Regions from separate parts of the Paenibacillus sp. FSL W8-0187 genome, predicted to be linked through region 1. Evidence: riboswitches for the same ligand, from Rfam matches in the RefSeq annotation. Region 1 holds a riboswitch; the other holds the start of a gene.
The links. Region 1 has a riboswitch for FMN ahead of ribD (bifunctional diaminohydroxyphosphoribosylaminopyrimidine deaminase/5-amino-6-(5-phosphoribosylamino)uracil reductase RibD). Riboswitches for the same ligand answer to the same signal wherever they lie in the genome.
Positions count from the first base shown of each region.

Region 2: linked by a shared signal. The riboswitch ahead of MKY48_RS07055 (DMT family transporter) and the one ahead of ribD (bifunctional diaminohydroxyphosphoribosylaminopyrimidine deaminase/5-amino-6-(5-phosphoribosylamino)uracil reductase RibD) in region 1 are both predicted to bind FMN.

Region 1 is NZ_CP150206.1:2,626,595-2,629,999, forward strand. Features, by position in the region: gene lysA (diaminopimelate decarboxylase) at 1-131, shown strand, start outside; gene MKY48_RS11685 (peptidylprolyl isomerase) at 342-773, shown strand; gene MKY48_RS11690 (acyl-CoA thioesterase) at 844-1,245, opposite strand; FMN riboswitch at 1,448-1,631, shown strand; gene ribD (bifunctional diaminohydroxyphosphoribosylaminopyrimidine deaminase/5-amino-6-(5-phosphoribosylamino)uracil reductase RibD) at 1,899-2,999, shown strand; gene ribE (riboflavin synthase) at 3,023-3,405, shown strand, end outside.
Region 2 is NZ_CP150206.1:1,640,390-1,643,794, reverse strand. Features, by position in the region: gene MKY48_RS07060 (sigma-70 family RNA polymerase sigma factor) at 1-391, opposite strand, end outside; gene MKY48_RS07055 (DMT family transporter) at 600-1,580, opposite strand; FMN riboswitch at 1,717-1,883, opposite strand; gene MKY48_RS07050 (hypothetical protein) at 2,114-2,482, opposite strand; gene MKY48_RS07045 (choice-of-anchor I family protein) at 2,651-3,405, opposite strand, start outside.

The DNA.
Region 1 (3,405 bases):
TCCGTAAACCTGCGGTTGTATTCGTGAAGGACGGACAGAGCAAGCTGGTGGTACGCCGCGAGTCGCTTGCGGACATCATCAGCCACGACGTAGTGCCGGCAAGTGTAACGAAAGAAACCGTAACGAGCTAAACGGATGTTTGTTTTACGGCTCTAATATCCTAGAGGGCCCGCCAATGCCACCGGCTGCGGTCAGGGCTCTTTGGCATGCCTTGGACTTGATATGGAATGTGCAAACGGGGACAAGATCATTTTGCTTCGAGGCTCAATTCATAGTAAACTATAGAATGCATTGTAAAAAAATCGATTGAAGCGTTCTAATAACGGAAGGAGATAACACATATGGCTAAAAAAGCGAAGATCACATTGGAGAACGGCAAAGAGGTAGTGCTGGATCTGTTTGAGAATGATGCACCGAACACGGTAGCTAATTTTGAGAAATTGGCAAACTCCGGGTTTTATAACGGTCTTGTATTCCACCGCGTAATCCCTGGGTTCGTGGCTCAAGGCGGTTGCCCACAGGGAACGGGAACAGGCGGTCCTGGCTATACAATCAACTGCGAGATCAACCCTAACAAGCATGAGCGTGGCAGCTTGGCCATGGCGCATGCTGGCCGCAACACGGGCGGAAGCCAGTTCTATGTATGCTACGAGCCGCAGCCGCATTTGGACGGACAACATACGGTGTTCGGTAAAGTCGTTGAGGGCATGGAGTACGTGGATGCATTCAAAGGCCGTGACAAAATGGAAAAAGTAGAAGTATACGAAGCATAAAAATAGCTTCTGTACAGGACAGGCTCACTCTTAAGGGTGAGCCTGTTTTTATTGTTATTCCGGGGAGGGATTACGCAGGGTCAGGAAATAATTCACGAAGCTCTTCCGGAACAGGCCGACTTTTACGAGTATGCACATCCATCGCCACACTGGTAACGGCGGCATCGGCGCAAAGCTCTTCCTGTTCGTTGTAAATCTTCTGAATCAGCACATAACTTGTACGACCCATAGAATGCGGTTCGGTCACGATGGTCAGCCGTTCGCCTTGGCCGCACTCCTTGCGGTAGTTGATGTTGATATTGACGGTAACGGTCTGGACGCCAAGCCGTTTCAGCATATCATATTGAAGACCTCCTGCTTCATACCATTCCTCACGGCCCCACTCCAGATATTCCAGGTATTTGGCGTTGTTTACATGTCCGTTCACGTCGATTTCCGTTGGACGGACGATAATGTCCAGCGAAGTTTTCATCGCAGCTCGCTCCTTTTTAACTGTATCTAGTTCCCGTGTTTATCCTACTAAACTGTTCTCTCTATGGGAAGTATTCTCCTTCTGCAGTCAATACACATATTGGCAAATAAAGTTATGAACTATAAAATAGTTAGTTGTTTTTTCTTGCAATTATTAAAAGGTGGTGATAAGATTCTTCATAAGATCAAACAATTTCATATGTTTTATCCTTCGGGGCAGGGTGAAATTCCCTACCGGCGGTGATGAACGCAGTGATTGAGCTTTTGAAAGCAGATGGCTGCGTCTTAGTCCGTGACCCGGATATGCGTGTGTTGTTACACACCGTATGCGGTGGACCTGGTGAAAATCCGGGACCGACAGTATAGTCTGGATGGGAGAAGGAGTGAGAGACACATAAGCAACATGTGCTATTTGTGTCTACGCACACAACGTGATATGCGTTATGTGCAGGTTTTCACATGCAATTCAAACCTGTGCTTGCGATGATTGGATGTCGCCGGTTACGGATTTGGGTCGTTTGTTATAGGCAAAACCTGCATTTATGACGGTTATTTAGTGTGTCAATGATTAACTTCCATCAAACCCTGTTAAGGATTCCCCGAATCTTTGGCAGGGCTTTTTTATGTGAACATTGGGAAAGGGGCATGTTTACCATGGATATCGTCAACGATGAATTCTATATGTCACTTGCGCTGGACCTAGCTGAACGTGCTCAGGGTCAAACCGGGATAAATCCGGTTGTCGGCTGTGTCGTTGTTAAGGATGGTGCGCTTGCAGGGGTGGGAACGCATTTGGAGCGCGGAACACCGCACGCTGAGGTTCATGCCCTAAATATGGCTGGCAGCAAAGCTGCGGGCAGTACGGTGTATGTGACACTGGAGCCCTGCAGTCACTATGGTACGACGCCGCCCTGCAGCGAGAGGCTGATTGCCGAGGGTGTTCAGCGAGTGGTTGTTGCTTGCGAGGACCCTAATCCTCTGGTTGCGGGCAAAGGGATTCAAATGCTGCGCGCAGCGGGAATCCGGGTTGAGACCGGTGTCCTTAAGGAACGTGCGCTTCGCTTGAACGAAACCTTCATTAAGTTCATTACGACGGGTCTGCCCTTCGTAACGTTAAAGACGGCCAGCACGCTGGACGGCAAAATCGCTTCGAAAACCGGCGATAGCAAGTGGATATCCAATGAAGAATCAAGAGAGCTTGTGCATACGCTGCGTCATCGCCATCAAGGCATCATGGTTGGCGTGTCAACAGTTATCGCGGATAATCCGAGCCTGACAACGAGACTTGGTGTGAAAGGTTTGCATCCGATTAGGATCATCGTGGATTCCAGCCTGCGAATCCCGCCCGACAGCCATGTCGTGACAGACGGATCGGCGCCAACGTGGATCTTGACGACGGAGAAGGCCGATGAGTCGAAGCGGATCGGGCTGGAAGAGCTGGGCGTTCAGGTCATCCCCTGCGGGCCAGGTCCACGTGTGGATCTGAAGGCTGGGCTGGCGAAGCTGGGACAGAAGGGGATTGCCTCCATTTTGCTGGAAGGTGGCGGTACTCTAAATGGCTCGATGCTGGAACAGAAGCTGGTGGATCGGCTCATCCAGTTTATCGCCCCTAAGATTATCGGAGGGTATGATGCACCTGGAAATTACATGTTCAGCGGGTATGAACAGATGGACCAAGCGATTATGCTGACAGGACTTGAGACGGAAAGACTGGGCGACAATATTTATGTCACCGGGATTCCGGTCTGGAAATAAGGAGAAAGAAAGGAGGGAAGCCTGTGTTTACTGGATTGGTTGAGGAGATCGGCGAAATGAGGCGTATCGGACGGAAAGGCGAAGCCATGCTGCTGAGCATTTCCGCTAGCCGGATCATGAATGATTTAAAGCTGGGGGACAGCGTATCCGTTAATGGCGTCTGCTTGACAGCCACAACGATTGACAAAGGAATATTTACGGTCGATGTGATGCCGGAAACCTACAGAAATACGAACCTTAAGGAACTGCAGCCAGGCGGAAAGGTGAATCTGGAACGGGCAATGGCGGCCGGAGGTCGATTTGGAGGCCATATCGTTCAGGGGCATGTGGATGGCGTCGGCGTCATTCGGAATGTGCAGGCAGATCAGAATGCCGTAGTATACGAGATTGCGCCCGCGAGTGGGGA
Region 2 (3,405 bases), 990 kb from region 1:
GTTCGCCCATCCCCTGTACCATGCCGCTTATCGTTTCCTTCTCCTGCCGTAGAATAGCCAGTGCCTCCGCAGAGGGACAAGAAACGGCGTCATCTTCCAATTCGGATTCAATGACCCGCTGCCTCTTTCGCAAGGCATTCAAGGTATGATTACGCGCGGCGATGGCCAGATAAGGCTTGAGACTATCTCCGCGCAGCATGATTTTTGTCCCGTCTGTCCACAGCTTGACCAGCACGTCACCGGTGATTTCCTCCACATCGTAGGAATTAAACCGTCCACCAGCCACCTTAGCGACCACCGCGGCTATGTAGCGTGAATAGCGGTCAACCAAAGTTTCAAAACATAACGGATCTTTCCTCGCAAGCCCATCCAGCAATGTCCGATCCTCCATGGACCCTCCCCCCTTTTATAACCATCTGTTTTGTTGAACCAAGCCATAGATCCGGTGCTACTATATAAGACACCTATAATTCCAAAAACCCTACACATCTTTCGAAAAAATGATCCCTTTGCAAGGGCGACAGGTCCATTGGACAACTTTGTAACGACAAAAAAGCCGATCCATTTCGGACCGGCTTTTTTGAAAAACTTTTATGAAATTATTGTAATTGTGGAGAAGCTTCGGATTGCTGTCTGGATATGATAAACAGCACGAGCCAGATGAGCAGGAATCCCAGAAGCTGAGGACCTGTCACGATCTGCTGGAATACAATCCAGTTGATGAGCACGCCCACCATAGGAAAACTCAATTCCGCAAGTGTTGCCACGGAGGCTTTGGTCGTGGTTAACCCTTTATAATAAACCAGCAAACTCAGGAGACCCGGCAGCAATGCCTGACCGATCAGATTCAGCGATACCAAGGCAAATGCCCCGGTATTCCAGGCCGGCATATTCCATGCTGCCCCCTCACTCCATGTAATGACGGTCAGGAGCGGCAGTGCCAGCACGAAACGCAGCGAGGTTACCGTCTCGTATTTCAGTTTGCCTACCATCAGGCGCCCCATGACCGTTGAACCGCCCCACAGGGCTGCCGCACCTAAGGACAAGAGGCTGCCAACTTGAATAAACTCGTTCCAATGGCCAATCGGAAGGGTTAGGCCAAAGGTCAGTAAATACGTGCCCGCCAAAGCGATAATGAGCAGTATCCCGAAATGGCGCGGAAGCTTCTCTTTCAGAAGTAAGCTGGCCAAAATGATGGCAAACAGCGGCTGAAGCTTCTGAAGCAGCAGGACGGCATTCAGATTGCCGCTCGACAGCCCCATCGTAAACAATACGGTAGCCAATGCCGAGCCGCCCCAGGATATAAACAGCAGCGCGCCGACATGATTCCAGCCAAGGCCTTTTAGTTCCTCGCGGTTCTTCCACAATACAGGGATTGCAATCAAGGATATAATGATGTGTTCAAGCAAAACGATCTGAGCCGAAGTCAGATTCTTGAGCAGAATGACCCGGAATAACGGGTCTACGCCCCACAGAGCGGCTCCCAAAACGACAAGCCAGAACCCTCCCTTAAAACGTCGACTTGCCTGTGCGTCGGAATCATAGGGTTTCATTTTGACCCCGGTATTAATATTACTCATCTTGCCCTCTCCTGTCTTGAATACGGAGGTCTTACTAGCAGAAAGCCCCCGCCATCGACATGTGTCGACGTATACGGGGGCTGATCAAATAAGCCTGCGCCCGAATGGAAAATTTCCCATCTACGGCAAACTCATCTTTGATCTTCTCCCATCCGGACTTTACCGTCGGCCTTGGAATTGCACCAAGTCAGTCGCTGCATTCATGTTCGTGCCAGAACGCAGCGAGTCGCGGGCTAAAGTTTCGTTCACGCGGAACGAACCATCACCGCCGGTTAGGAATTTCACCTTACCCCGAAGATCCATATTCATGTTTTATTTTTATCATACAATCATTCAATTAACCGATAATTCCTATAAGCTTAGTTGACGCATTGAAATTATAACATGAATCCTTTCATGTAAATACATCTATTTTCAAAATAAATGAAATTAGGCTTAAATACAATGAAAAATCTCACATTCAACCAAGACTTACTGAGAATTATACAGCAAGTATCGATTTGTTACCAGTATGATTTTTTGCCATTTTCCTTTTATGTTATATCGAATACCTTGAAGATGGACCGGGTACCGACTGCCCCAGCCTGAAGGCATAACAGATCGAGAGCTTCCTTGGTATTGAGGCTCATTCCGCCTGCTCGAGGCAACGACATCGATAGATCTGTTGAACTGGCGGCGGTTTCACTCTCGAACTGCTTCGTCTCGCTTAATAGCATTTTGCTCCCATCCGGCCGAACCATATACTGACGCAAATAACCGCCTTCTCTAACGGTTACCATCTTTCCCTTGCCCTCTTCTTCCTTCTTGTTCTTCTGGAACAGCTGTTCAAACCCTTCTTGGGCTGGTTCGGCTTTCTTCGATTTCACAGGGCTCCAGTATGTATATGCTGACTCAACGCGCATGAACTCACATCCTTATCCAATTGTTATTTTAACGCTTACTTCAATTATCGGATGCCTGGAGACTTCTCTTTAATCGCTCACAAATGACTTAGATATAAAAAACCGCCCGAAAGGTCTCTGATCAACCTTAAGGACGGTCTTATAATTTCTAATGTATTCCCGCTTCGCTTAGTTCATGAACTTCAATGCTGCCAAAGTCCGCTTCAGAACAAGTGCTGCTTGTGCACGGGTAACCGAATCGAGTGCTCCGAAATTACCCTGATTATCACCCTGCACGATGCCTTGCTCAGTAAGACTGGCTACATGGGCAGCCGCCCAGACTGGGATGGATGCCTGATCTTTGAATTCATTACCAGCATTCGCGCCCTGGTTTGGCAGGCTTGTCGGACTTACCGCTTCCATAGCCCGGGTAATCATCACAGCCATTTCTGCCCGGGTCATGCCGGCATTTGGTGAGAAAACACCATCTGTGCCGCCTTCGATCAAGCCGTAACGCAACGCTGCGCCGATCTCGCCAGCATACGCGGAGGCATCCTGGACATCCTTGAATGCTCCGCTCTCGATAACTGGACTAAGTCCCATCGCACGGACCAGCATAGCCGTAAACTCTGCTCGCGTGATTACCTTGCCCGGTGCGTACGAGTTAGCGTTAACTCCGTTCACGAGAAGCTTGGAAGCCATAGATTCGATTTCCGCTTTCGCCCAGTGTCCGTTTAGATCCGCAAAGGTTTTCTTGTACTGCAGCAGCGCATAAATGCCGTTTCCGGCATGCTTCACTTCGATGGCCGGTTTACCGTTCCATGTCGTCGCTGCAGCCGGTACAAATCGGAAGGTTCCTGCATCGGCGTCATAGATTACAGCAGTGACCGAATTCGGAGCTGTTCCTGCCGGCAGCGGCAGGATGCGACTGACCACACGCTTCC